Regions from separate parts of the Streptomyces brevispora genome, predicted to be linked through region 2. Evidence: predicted binding sites of a transcription regulator. Region 2 holds the regulator's gene; each other region holds the start of a gene.
What was found. The regulator HrcA, encoded in region 2, represses chaperone genes, less so after heat shock. The targets are predictions, from matches to a motif close to TTNGCACTCNGNNNNNCNGAGTGCNAA.
Positions count from the first base shown of each region.

Region 1: a site for HrcA is predicted at 2,200-2,226, ahead of groES (co-chaperone GroES). Genes of this name have one in related genera too.
Region 3: a site for HrcA is predicted at 3,197-3,223, ahead of groL (chaperonin GroEL). Genes of this name have one in related genera too.

Region 1 covers NZ_VIWW01000001.1:3,863,899-3,868,092, reverse strand. Annotated here, with positions in the region: gene groL (chaperonin GroEL) at 14-1,636, opposite strand; gene groES (co-chaperone GroES) at 1,739-2,047, opposite strand; gene FHX80_RS18160 (hypothetical protein) at 2,333-2,668, opposite strand; gene FHX80_RS18155 (polysaccharide deacetylase family protein) at 2,665-3,687, opposite strand; gene FHX80_RS18150 (THUMP-like domain-containing protein) at 3,770-4,194, shown strand, end outside.
Region 2 covers NZ_VIWW01000001.1:1,553,110-1,557,303, forward strand. Annotated here, with positions in the region: gene dnaJ (molecular chaperone DnaJ) at 1-986, opposite strand, end outside; gene hrcA (heat-inducible transcriptional repressor HrcA) at 987-2,003, opposite strand; gene FHX80_RS07295 (MBL fold metallo-hydrolase) at 2,190-2,912, shown strand; gene FHX80_RS07300 (DUF3097 domain-containing protein) at 2,938-3,756, shown strand; gene FHX80_RS07305 (ABC transporter substrate-binding protein) at 3,874-4,194, shown strand, end outside.
Region 3 covers NZ_VIWW01000001.1:3,490,738-3,494,931, reverse strand. Annotated here, with positions in the region: gene FHX80_RS16280 (glycosyl hydrolase family 28-related protein) at 1-1,344, opposite strand, end outside; gene groL (chaperonin GroEL) at 1,409-3,034, opposite strand; gene FHX80_RS16270 (cold-shock protein) at 3,356-3,562, opposite strand; gene FHX80_RS16265 (MoaD/ThiS family protein) at 3,996-4,194, opposite strand, start outside.

The sequences.
Region 1 (4,194 bases), 2.3 Mb from region 2:
GGGGGACTACACGCTAGTGCGAGTGGCCGTGGCCGTGACCGGCCTCGGTCTCGTCCTCGGCCGGCTTCTCGACGACCAGCGTCTCGGTCGTGAGCAGCAGCGACGCGATGGACGCGGCGTTCTCCAGCGCGGAGCGGGTGACCTTGACCGGGTCGATGACGCCGGCCTTCACCAGGTCGCCGTACTCGCCGGACGCGGCGTTGAAGCCCTGGCCCTTGTCGAGCTCGGAGACCTTCGAGGTGATGACGTAGCCCTCGAGGCCCGCGTTCTCGGCGATCCAGCGGAGCGGCTCGACGGCGGCGCGGCGCACGACCGCGACACCGGTGGCCTCGTCGCCGGTCTTGCCGAGGTTGCCCTCAAGGACCTTGACGGCGTGGACCAGAGCGGAGCCACCACCGGAGACGATGCCCTCCTCGACCGCGGCGCGGGTCGCGGAGATGGCATCCTCCAGACGGTGCTTCTTCTCCTTGAGCTCCACCTCGGTGGCCGCACCGACGCGGATCACGCAGACACCGCCGGCCAGCTTCGCCAGGCGCTCCTGGAGCTTCTCGCGGTCCCAGTCGGAGTCCGTGGACTCGATCTCGGCCTTGATCTGGTTGACACGGCCCGCGACCTCGTCGGACTTGCCGCCGCCGTCGACGATGGTGGTGTCGTCCTTGGAGACGGTGACGCGACGGGCGGTGCCCAGTACGTCCAGACCGGCCTGGTCGAGCTTGAGGCCGACCTCCTCGGCGATGACGGTCGCACCGGTGAGGGTGGCGATGTCGCCGAGCATGGCCTTGCGGCGGTCACCGAAGCCCGGGGCCTTCACCGCGACGGCGTTGAAGGTGCCACGGATCTTGTTGACGACCAGGGTCGACAGGGCCTCGCCCTCGACGTCCTCGGCGATGATCAGCAGCGGCTTGGAGGCACCGGCCTGGATGACCTTCTCCAGGAGCGGCAGCAGCTCCTGGATCGAGCCGATCTTGCCCTGGTGGATCAGGATGTACGGGTCGTCGAGGACGGCCTCCATACGCTCCTGGTCGGTCACCATGTACGGGGACAGGTAACCCTTGTCGAAGGCCATGCCCTCGGTGAACTCGAGGTCCAGACCGAAGGTGTTGGACTCCTCGACGGTGATGACACCGTCCTTGCCGACCTTGTCCATCGCGTCCGCGATGAGGTCGCCGACCTGGGTGTCCTGCGCGGAGAGCGCGGCCACGGCGGCGATGTCGGACTTGTCCTCGATCGGGCGGGCCGTCGCGAGGAGCTCCTCGGACACGGCCTTGACCGCGGCGTCGATGCCCTTCTTCAGGGCGGCCGGGGACGCGCCCGCGGCCACGTTGCGCAGGCCCTCGCGGACGAGCGCCTGGGCGAGAACGGTGGCGGTGGTCGTACCGTCACCCGCAACGTCGTTGGTCTTGGTCGCCACCTCCTTCACCAGCTGGGCACCCAGGTTCTCGTACGGGTCGTCCAGCTCGACCTCGCGCGCGATGGTGACACCGTCGTTGGTGATGGTGGGCGCACCGAACTTCTTGTCGATGACGACGTTGCGGCCCTTGGGGCCGATCGTCACCTTCACCGTGTCGGCAAGCTTGTTGACGCCGCGCTCGAGGGCGCGACGGGCGTCCTCGTCGAACTTCAGGATCTTCGCCATGGAGCTGAACTGTCCTCTCAGAACAAGAACTGCGCCCCTCGCCGCCCGGCTAGTTATTTCGCAGGGGGCCAGGGGCGCAGAACAGAAGCAAACGTGGGTGAATTACTTCTCGATGATCGCGAGCACGTCGCGAGCCGAGAGGACGAGGTACTCCTCGCCGTTGTACTTCACCTCGGTGCCGCCGTACTTGCTGTACAGCACGACATCGCCGGTGTTGACGTCGAGCGGAAGGCGCTCGCCGTTCTCGAAGCGGCCCGGGCCCACGGCCAGGACGACGCCCTCCTGGGGCTTCTCCTTGGCAGTGTCCGGAATGACCAGGCCGGAGGCCGTGGTCTGCTCGGCGTCGAGCGGCTGGACCACAATGCGGTCCTCGAGCGGCTTGATCGCAACCTTGGAGCTGGCGGTCGACACGATCCGGTCTCCCCCTTCGGAGATCTCACGGGGTTAACAGTCTTGGGTGGGCGACCAGGTGGGCCCGTCGTCGCGGGTGCCGGACCTGCCGGTCGCACAGTACTGCTGGCACTCTCCAGTGGGGAGTGCCAGCACTGACACTATGACTGCGGTTAGCACTCGGTCAAGCGGAGTGCCAATTCACGCCCCTCGTGGCGTCCATGTCGTACGACCTCACGGCCTGGGCCGGCTCGAACCGGTCCCGCCCCAGGGAGAACGCCCGGTGCTCCCGGACCGTTCCGGGCGTCACCGGCGCGCGCACCCCGCCCTCGGCCCCGGCCCCGCCCCGTCGTGCGGTACCGGGCCACCCGGCCACCAACGCGACTGCGGGGACGGCGGCCTGACGTGCCCGTCCTCCGGCGACCGGACGCAGGCGACGACGACCATCGCGCCCGACGCTCCGTGATCACCGCGCGCCGGCGCCGGCCGCACCGCCGGCGCACTCGGCGACCGGTTCACCCGCTGCACCGCCTTGCGGCCCAGCCGTTCGATCGGGTCCACCGACTGCGCGCAGCCGGCGGTGGTGGTCAGGAGCGCACCGGCTGTCAGCAGTCCGGCCAGCAGCCGGTGCGCCCTTCTCATGCGTAGTCCTCCAGCCGGGCCACGGCGTATCCCTTGTCCGTGATGACCTTCATGACGGCCCGGACCAGGTCGGGCATGGCGCCCTTCCAGTCCTTCCTGCCCCGGAAGTGCGTGAGGATGATGTCTCCGGGGTGCAGGTCCTGGTCCTCCTCCCGCCACTCCATGTGGTCGGGGAAGGCCTCCTCCGACCACAGGGGCACCCCGGTGATGCCGCAGGCCTTGGCGATCCGGAGGGTGTCGCCGTTGTAGTTGCCGTACGGCGGGCGGAAGAGCCGGGGGCGCGTTCCGTACTCCTTCTCGATGATGTCCTGCTGGTCGCAGATCTCCTTCTTCTGCTCGTCGCGGGAGAGACCGGGCAGGTAGCGGTGGTTGAGCGTGTGGTTGTTGAGGGAGACGCCGCGGGCCTGCGCGTCCTTGAAGTACCCGTAGTCGTCGCGCACCAGGTAGTCGCTGAGGAAGGCGCTGTACGGGATGTCCAGGTCCGACATCATCCGCAGCAGCTCGGGGTCCTTGTCGTCCCCGTCGTCCATCGTCAGGAAGACGATCTTCTTGTCGGTCGGGACCGTGGTGAAGACCGGCGGCAGCGAGTCGTCACCGCCCTCGACCTCGAAGCCCTTGCGGGTGGTGATGTGCGGCTTCACGGCCGGCGGCGCCGGCGCGGCCAGCGGCGTGCCCGCCAGGCCCCACTTCTTGGCGGCGACGGCGCGGGCGGCCTGGGCGAGGCGCACCTTCTCGGCCTGCGCGGCACGGACGCCCGCCGCCCCCGCGTTCCCGGCCGGGCCGCCCGGCTGTCCGGCGTGGGCCTTGGCCGTCCGCCCGGCCCCGGTGGCGGTGTGGCTGTCGGTCCCGGCCGCACAGCCGGAGCCGACCGCGGCGACCAGGAGGGCGGCCAGAACCGCGTGACCGGGACGGCGACGCAGGTATCCGCGCCCACGCCCCGTCCCGCCCCGCGCCTGCCCCGTTCGCCCCGATCCGCGCCTCTTCACATCGGGTTCTTCCTTTTGTCTTACCAGCTGCATGGCGCCGCATACTGCCAGTCCACGATCGGGCTCACGGGCCGACACCACCGCCGGACCCGCACGGTCCCCCGGCTGGCTCACAATGGGACAGGTGAACGCTCTCGACCCGACCGACACCCACCCCGACGCGTCCGACGCCCCCGACCCTTCCCCAAGCTCTCGGCTCCGCTCGGGCGGGGGAGACCCCCTGGCCGATTTCCTGGCCCTGCGCGCCCCGGAGGGCGCCGAGCTGCTGGCCGGGCTGCGGTCGTACGACCCCGCCACGGAACTCGCCACCGCCACCCGGCTGCGCCGCACCCACCCGGCCGCCCTCGTCTCGGCGGCGCTGGGGCAGGCCCGGCTGCGGCAGCGGGCGGTGGCGAAATTCGGTGCCGAGGACGCGTACCGGATGTTCTTCACCCCGAACGGGGTGGAGCAGGCGACCCGCACCTCGGTGGCGGCCCACCGCGCCGGACGGTTCGCGGGCGCCGGGGTGCGCAGCGTCGCCGACCTCTGCTGCGGGATCGG
Region 2 (4,194 bases):
TCGACGTGCACGATCAGGTCGCCCCGCCCGCCACCCCGCAGATGGGTGATGCCGCGCCCGTGCAGCGGGACGGACTGGCCGGACTGGGTGCCCGGCCTGATGTCCACCTCCTCCAGGCCGTCGAGCGTCTCCAGCGGCACCTTGGTGCCGATGGCCGCCGCCGTCATGGGGATGGTGACCGTGCAGTGCAGATCGTCGCCGCGCCGCTGGAACACCGCGTGCGGCAGCTCGTGGATCTCGACGTAGAGATCGCCGGCCGGGCCGCCGCCCGGGCCGACCTCGCCCTCGCCCGCGAGCTGGATGCGGGTGCCGTTGTCGACACCTGCGGGGATCTTCACCGTGAGGGTGCGCCGCGAGCGGATGCGGCCGTCGCCCGCGCACTCCGGGCAGGGGGTCGGCACGACCGTACCGAAGCCCTGGCACTGCGGGCAGGGCCGTGAGGTCATGACCTGGCCGAGGAACGACCGGGTGACCTGGGAGACCTCGCCGCGGCCGCGGCACATGTCACAGGTCTGGGCCGAGGTGCCGGGTGCGGCGCCCTCGCCGTTGCAGGTCGCACAGACGACGGCCGTGTCGACCTGGATGTCCTTGGTGGTGCCGAAGGCCGCCTCGGAGAGGTCGATCTCCAGCCGGATCATGGCGTCCTGGCCGCGCCGGGTGCGCGAACGGGGTCCGCGCTGCGACGCCGTACCGAAGAACGCGTCCATGATGTCGGAGAAGTTGCCGAAGCCGCCCTGTCCGAATCCGCCCGCGCCACCTCCGCCGGAGGCGGACAGCGGGTCGCCGCCGAGGTCGTAGACCTGCTTCTTCTGGGCGTCCGACAACACCTCGTAAGCGGCGTTGATCTCCTTGAACCGCTCCTGGGTCTTCGGATCGGGGTTCACATCCGGGTGCAGCTCGCGTGCGAGCCGCCGGAAGGCCTTCTTGATCTCGTCCTGCGAAGCGTCGCGGCGCACGCCGAGTACGGCGTAGTAGTCCGTGGCCACTTACGACTCCGCCAGGATCTGTCCGACGTAACGAGCCACTGCGCGTACCGCTCCCATCGTTCCGGGGTAGTCCATGCGGGTCGGTCCGACCACGCCGAGTTTGGCGACTGCCTCGTCGCCCGAACCGTAGCCGACTGCGACGACGGACGTGGAGTTGAGGCCCTCATGGGCGTTCTCGTGCCCGATTCGTACGGTCATGCCTGAGTCCGTGGCCTCGCCGAGCAGCTTCAGCAGCACGACATGCTCCTCCAATGCCTCCAGCACAGGCCGGATCATCACGGGGAAGTCGTGTCCGAAGCGGGTGAGGTTGGAGGTGCCGCCGATCATCAGCCGCTCCTCCGTCTCCTCGACGAGGGTTTCGAGCAGGATCGAGAGCACGGTGGACACGGTTGCCCGGTCCTCGCTCTCGAAGGATTCCGGCAGGTCCTGCACCAGCTGCGGGACGTCCGTGAAGCGGCGTCCCACCACCCGGCTGTTGAGCCGGGCCCGCAGATCGGCGAGAGGGGTCTCACCGAACGGCGTCTGGCAGTCGACCAGCCGCTGTTCGACCCGGCCGGTGTCCGTGATCAGCACGAGCATCAGCCGGGCGGGGGCCAGCAGGAGCAGTTCCACGTGCCGCACCGTCGAGCGGGTCAGCGAGGGGTACTGCACGACGGCGACCTGCCGGGTCAGCTGCGCGAGCAGCCGTACGGTACGTCCCACGACATCGTCGAGGTCGACCGCGCCGTCGAGGAAATTCTGAATGGCGCGGCGCTCCGGCGACGACAGGGGCTTGACGCCCGCGAGCCGGTCGACGAAGAGCCGGTAGCCCTTGTCCGTCGGGATGCGTCCCGCGCTGGTGTGGGGCTGGGCGATGAAGCCCTCGTCCTCCAGCACCGCCATGTCGTTGCGGACGGTGGCCGGGGAGACCCCCAGCTTGTGCCGCTCCGTGAGCGCCTTGGAGCCGACGGGCTCCTCGGTGCCGACATAGTCCTGGACGATGGCGCGCAGCACTTCGAGTCTGCGTTCGCTGAGCATCGCGCACACCTCCAGCTGTATACCTCGGTCGATCTCGGGTCGTTCCCGGGACTTCTCCTGGCACTCTGTCCGTACGAGTGCCAGCAATCCCCCCGGTCAGTGTACGGCGACGGGGTGGGCCCCTAGCAAGGGCGACCGGCCACGCTACCGCGAGACCGCGCAGGTCGTTGCCGATAGCGTCGCCGCATGGACGCCACTTGGGAAGAGTTCGGCTGGGAGCGGTTGGGTGACGGAGTGGGCCGGCGGCGGCTGCCCGGCTGGGATGCGACGGTCGCACTGGTGGCCGGAGCGGACGGGGCCCTTCTCTTCGACACGGGCTCGACGCTCCGGGAGGGCGTCGAACTGCGGACCCGGATCGAGCGGATGCTGGGCCGGAGGGTGACACATGTCGCACTGAGCCATCCGCACTTCGATCATGTGCTGGGCACCGCGGTCTTCGCCGGGGCCCGGGTGTACGGGGCGGTCGGCCTGGCGGATCTGCTGAGGGCCGAGGCGGATGGCCTCCACCGCTCCGCGGTGGCGCACGGGGTGTCCGAACGGGACGCGGCGGAGGCCGTGGACGTGCTGGTGGCCCCGCACCACGAGGTGTGCGGGGAGTGGACGCTCGACCTGGGCGGCGGCCGCCAGGTGCTGCTGGCCGACGTGGGTCCGGGGCACAGCGGCCACGATCTGGCGGCGCTGGTGCCCGGCTCGCCCGCGATCGTCCTCTGCGGCGACCTGGTCGAGGAGTCCGGCGAGCCGCAGGCCGGCCCCGACGCGGTCACCTCCCGCTGGCCGGCCGCGCTGGACCGGCTGCTGGCCCTGGGCGGCGAGGACGCGCTGTACGTGCCGGGGCACGGAGCGGTGGTGGACGCCGCGTTCGTCCGGGCGCAGCGCGACGCGCTGGCGGTTCGCTTCGGCGTGTCGTGAGGCCGTCCCGTCCTATCGTCGTCCGATGCGCAGCTATCAGCCGGACCTGACCCCGCCGTGGAAGAAGTCCGCCCCCGTCCCCGAGGTGCCCGCCGATCCGGATCTGGTCGTGGAGGAGGTCGCCACCGGCTTCTGCGGGGCGGTGATCCGCTGCGAGAAGACCGCCGCGGGTCCGACGGTGACCCTGGAGGACCGGTTCGGCAAGCACCGGGTCTTCCCGATGGAGCCGCGTGGCTTCCTGCTGGAGGGCCGGGTGGTCACGCTCGTACGGCCGTCGGCCGGCGGCCCTGTCCGGCCCGCCCGTACGGCGTCCGGCTCGGTGGCGGTCCCCGGGGCGCGGGCCCGGGTGGCGCGGGCCGGGCGGATCTACGTGGAGGGCCGGCACGACGCGGAGCTGGTGGAGCGGGTCTGGGGCGACGACCTCCGGATCGAGGGGGTGGTCGTCGAGTACCTGGAGGGCATCGACGACCTCCCGGCGATCGTGCGCGAGTTCTCCCCGGGCCCGGACGCGCGCCTCGGGGTGCTGGTCGACCATCTGGTGCCGGGTTCCAAGGAGTCCCGCATCGCGGGGCAGATCACGGACGGGAACGTTCTGGTGGTCGGCCATCCGTACATCGATGTGTGGGAGGCGGTGAAGCCGTCGTCCGTGGGGATCGCCGGCTGGCCGGTGGTGCCGCGCGGCCAGGACTGGAAGACGGGTGTGTGCCGTTCGCTGGGGTGGCCGGAGAACACCGGCGCGGCCTGGCAGCGGATTCTGTCCTCGGTCCGCACCTTCCGGGACCTGGAGCCCGAACTCCTGGGCCGGGTAGAGGAATTGATTGACTTCGTCACGCTTCCCGACTGATGTCCGGGGGGTCTTCCCGCTAATCCTGGGCCGATCCCTACGATTTCCTGCGCCCCGCACGCATCATGGGTTATTGAGTGGTGCCTGGCTCTTTTCGCGAGGGAAGGCACGGGGGCGATGGCACGCGAGGTATGGCAGGACAGTGCGGACAACGAGGCGGCCTCGGCCGTCTTCCACTTCGTGCAGCAGCTCATCGACCGGTACCGGGACAACCGGCCGGTGATGCCGCTGGTCGTCCTCCAGGCTGCCGACGCCGATGTCCCGTCCGCCGTGGACGCCAAGGTCGAGCAGATCGTGCGCCAGATCCACCGGGCCAACCAGCTGCGCCGCGTCCCGCTGAAACTGCTCGACGGCCGGGGCGAAACGCCGTACGAAGCGGCCCTCGACATGGTCCGCACGCTGACCGACAAGCCGTGGGAGACCCGGGGCGGCTCGCAG
Region 3 (4,194 bases), 1.9 Mb from region 2:
GGCGAGGACCGGGGTCTGGACGGTGTTGTGGTCGAAGGTGTTGCGGGCGTTCGCCGTCTTCTCCGACCACATCGCGAGGCCGTCGTCGCCGGAGTTGCGTACGAAGGTGTGGGCGACCCGTGAACCGGTCACGCCGGTATGGAAGTTGATGGCGTCGGCGATCTGGTCGACGATGATGTTGCCGGTGATCCGCAGGTTCGACATCGGGCCGTCGAACCACATGCCGACCTTGGTGTGGCTGATGTGCAGGCCCTCGATGGTCGAGTCGCTCAGTGCGCCGCCGATGCCGCTGACCTGGTCGGTGTCGATGCGTTCGCGTACGTCGCCCTCGATGGCGAAGCCGGACAGATGGACGTTGCGGCTGCCGCCGCCCGCCGCGTCCTTGCCGTAGAAGCCGACGCCGGTGTGGACCGAGCCGTCGGGGGCCGGGGTGGCGAGTGCCGTCTCGCGGCCCTTGATCTTCGTGTACCAGTTGCCGGCACCGACGATCGTGACGTCGTCCACGACGATGTGCCGGTTGACCTGGTACGTGCCCGGCGGGATGTACACCTTGAGGTGGGTGCGCCGGGCGACCGCGATGGCCTTGTCGATCGCGGTCGCCGAGTCGCGCCGACCGGTCGGATCGGCCCCGAACGCGCGGACGTTGGCGGCGAGCAGCTCGACGCGCGGGAGGCCGACCAGCTCCGAGTCCAGCAGGTCGATGGCCGTCCACGCGGCCCGGCTGCCGGCCGGGACGGTGAGCCGTACGGTGTCGCCCGCACGGTACGTACGGCCCAGCAGGAGGCGCTGCTCGTCGTAGAAGTGGCTGGGCCGGTACGGCTTCGCGATGACCGGGGCCGGGGTCGTCTCGCTGGGCACGCAGGAGCACTCGGTGATCCACCAGTCGGGGTGGAGCAGCCCCGCGGACGGGTCGTTGGAGAACGGGTACTGGTTGTACAGCCACGCGTACTGCGAGGTCAGCGTCATCGTGGAGCGCTTCTTGCCGTTCACCGCGACATCGAGCGGTGCGGTGATCCCGCCGCCGTTCGGGGCGTCCGGGATGCTGTACCGCACGGTGATCGCGTTCGCCGCGCGCGGCAGCGTGAACTCGACGTGCTCGCCCGGCTCCAGGCTGACCGCCTTACGGCCGGACGCCTCGGCGGGCAGCGTGTACGCGGCGCGGCCGGGGCCGATGACCGTGCCGTTGGTCGTGGCGTTCTCGGCCTCCTGCTCGACGAAGGCCACATCCGCGCCCCGGCCGGCCACGAGCGCCGGATCGAGGGCGGCCCGGGTCACCGCGGGGGTGGCGGCAGAGGTGGATCCCGTACGAGGGGTGCACGCACGACGTCGGCCCCCGGGGATCACTCCCCGGGGGCCGACGTCGTACAGCTACAGCTAAGGCTGTGCAGGAACTACCGATCCGTCAGGATCAGAAGTCCATGTCACCGCCCGGCATGCCGCCCGGAGCGCCGCCGGCAGCGGCCTTCTCCGGCTTGTCGGCGATGACGGCCTCGGTGGTGAGGAAGAGCGCGGCGATGGACGCGGCGTTCTGCAGGGCGGAGCGCGTGACCTTCGCCGGGTCGAGAATGCCCTCGGCGATCATGTCGACGTACTCGCCGGTCGCGGCGTTGAGGCCGTGACCGATCGGCAGGTTGCGCACCTTCTCGACGACGACTCCACCCTCGAGACCACCGTTGACGGCGATCTGCTTGAGCGGGGCCTCCAGCGCCAGCTTGACGGCGTTGGCGCCGGTCGCCTCGTCACCCGAGAGGTCCAGCTTCTCGAAGACGGCCGAGGCCTGGAGCAGAGCCACGCCACCACCGGCGACGATGCCCTCCTCGACGGCGGCCTTGGCGTTGCGCACCGCGTCCTCGATGCGGTGCTTGCGCTCCTTGAGCTCGACCTCGGTCGCGGCACCGGCCTTGATGACGGCCACGCCGCCGGCCAGCTTCGCGAGGCGCTCCTGGAGCTTCTCGCGGTCGTAGTCCGAGTCGGAGTTCTCGATCTCGGCACGGATCTGGTTGACGCGACCCTGAACCTGGTCGCTGTCACCGGCGCCGTCGACGATCGTCGTCTCGTCCTTGGTGATGACGACCTTGCGGGCGCGGCCGAGCAGGTCGAGACCGGCGTTCTCCAGCTTGAGGCCGACCTCCTCGGAGATGACGGTGCCACCGGTGAGGATGGCGATGTCGCCGAGCATGGCCTTGCGGCGGTCACCGAAGCCCGGAGCCTTGACGGCGACGGACTTGAAGGTGCCACGGATCTTGTTGACGACCAGGGTCGACAGGGCCTCGCCCTCGACGTCCTCGGCGATGATCAGCAGCGGCTTGCCGGACTGCATGACCTTCTCCAGCAGCGGAAGGAGGTCCTTCACGTTGCTGATCTTCGAGTTCACGATCAGGATGTACGGGTCGTCCAGGGACGACTCCATGCGCTCCATGTCCGTGGCGAAGTACGCCGAGATGTAGCCCTTGTCGAAGCGCATACCCTCGGTGAGCTCGAGCTCCAGACCGAAGGTCTGGGACTCCTCGACGGTGATGACGCCTTCCTTGCCGACCTTGTCCATGGCCTCGGCGATGAGCTCGCCGATCTGGGTGTCAGCGGCGGAGATGGAGGCGGTCGAAGCGATCTGCTCCTTGGTCTCCACGTCCTTGGCCTGCTCCAGGAGGGCGGCGGAGACGGCCTCGACGGCCTTCTCGATGCCCCGCTTGAGAGCCATCGGGTTCGCACCCGCGGCCACGTTGCGCAGGCCCTCGCGGACGAGCGCCTGAGCGAGAACGGTGGCGGTGGTCGTACCGTCGCCGGCGACGTCGTCCGTCTTCTTGGCGACCTCCTTGACCAGCTCCGCACCGATCTTCTCGTACGGGTCCTCCAGCTCGATCTCCTTGGCGATGGAAACACCATCGTTGGTGATCGTGGGGGCGCCCCACTTCTTCTCAAGGACGACGTTGCGGCCCTTGGGGCCGAGGGTGACCTTGACGGCGTCGGCGAGCTGGTTCATGCCGCGCTCAAGACCGCGCCGGGCCTCCTCGTCGAACGCGATGATCTTGGCCATATGAAGTGGTCCTCCCGGACAGGGGTGGATTTCTCCGGACCGAGTGGCGCCCGCGACGGACGGCCTGCCGCCTGCCGGTTCCTTGCCCCGACAGACCTGCGGGCCTCACCGGCCCGGTCCAAGTTTCTGTCACTCTCACCCGGAGAGTGCTAAGCCCAATGATTAGCACTCGACCCCCGAGAGTGCAAGCGTCCCCCTCCGGAGTGTGGACAACCGGACAACCGTCCAGGGGGCGAAGGAGTCCGGACGCACGGAGGGCCCGTACCCCAGGGGTACGGACCCTCCGTGCGTGAGTAGCGTCGTTGGCCAACCGTGCCGAGCTCAGCCGACAGCGAGCTTGACCATGTCCGCCTGCGGCCCCTTCTGGCCCTGCGAGATCTCGAATTCAACTCGCTGACCCTCTTCGAGGGTGCGGTATCCGTCCATCTGGATCGCGCTGTAGTGGACGAAAACATCCGCACCACCGTCGACCGCGATGAAGCCGTACCCCTTCTCCGCGTTGAACCACTTGACGGTGCCCTGAGCCATGCCCAACTCCCCTATTACTGGCCCTTGCACAGGACCGCACTTCGCGGTCCCGGGTCAGAACTCACCCTCCGACAGGAGAGAGCGTGTGCGCCGGAACGCGTTGACCGCGGCCGAATGTATCTGCCCAACTGCCCTCTGCAACAGGTCAATCGGACGAGAATTCTGGGCAGCACCGATCGCCCGAACATGAGGAACTCGTAGGATTCCGGGGCAAGTCGGGCCAGGCAAAGGCGACTTATGGCGCAAGGAGATCGGGCACTTTGGCTGCATCTTGTCGTGGCGAGGCGCATTCTCATATGCGGGCGGCACGGGCAGCGGAGGGGACTTCCCACACTGTACCGCGCTCAATCATTCGGAATTGCCCCCTCCGCTTCTTTCGCGGAGGGGGCAATCCGGTGACGCGGTGATGTGGGACCGCCCGGGTCCCTGGGGGTCAGCAGCCGCCGGCGACGGCCGGGATGATCGAGATGCCGGCGCCGTCCGGGGTGACCGCTTCCAGGCCGCCCTCGAAGCGCACGTCGTCGTCGTTGACGTACACGTTCACGAAGCGGCGCAGCTTGCCCTGGTCGTCCAGGACGCGGGCGGCGATGCCCGGGTGGTTGTCCTCCAGGGACGCGATGACCTGGGAGAGG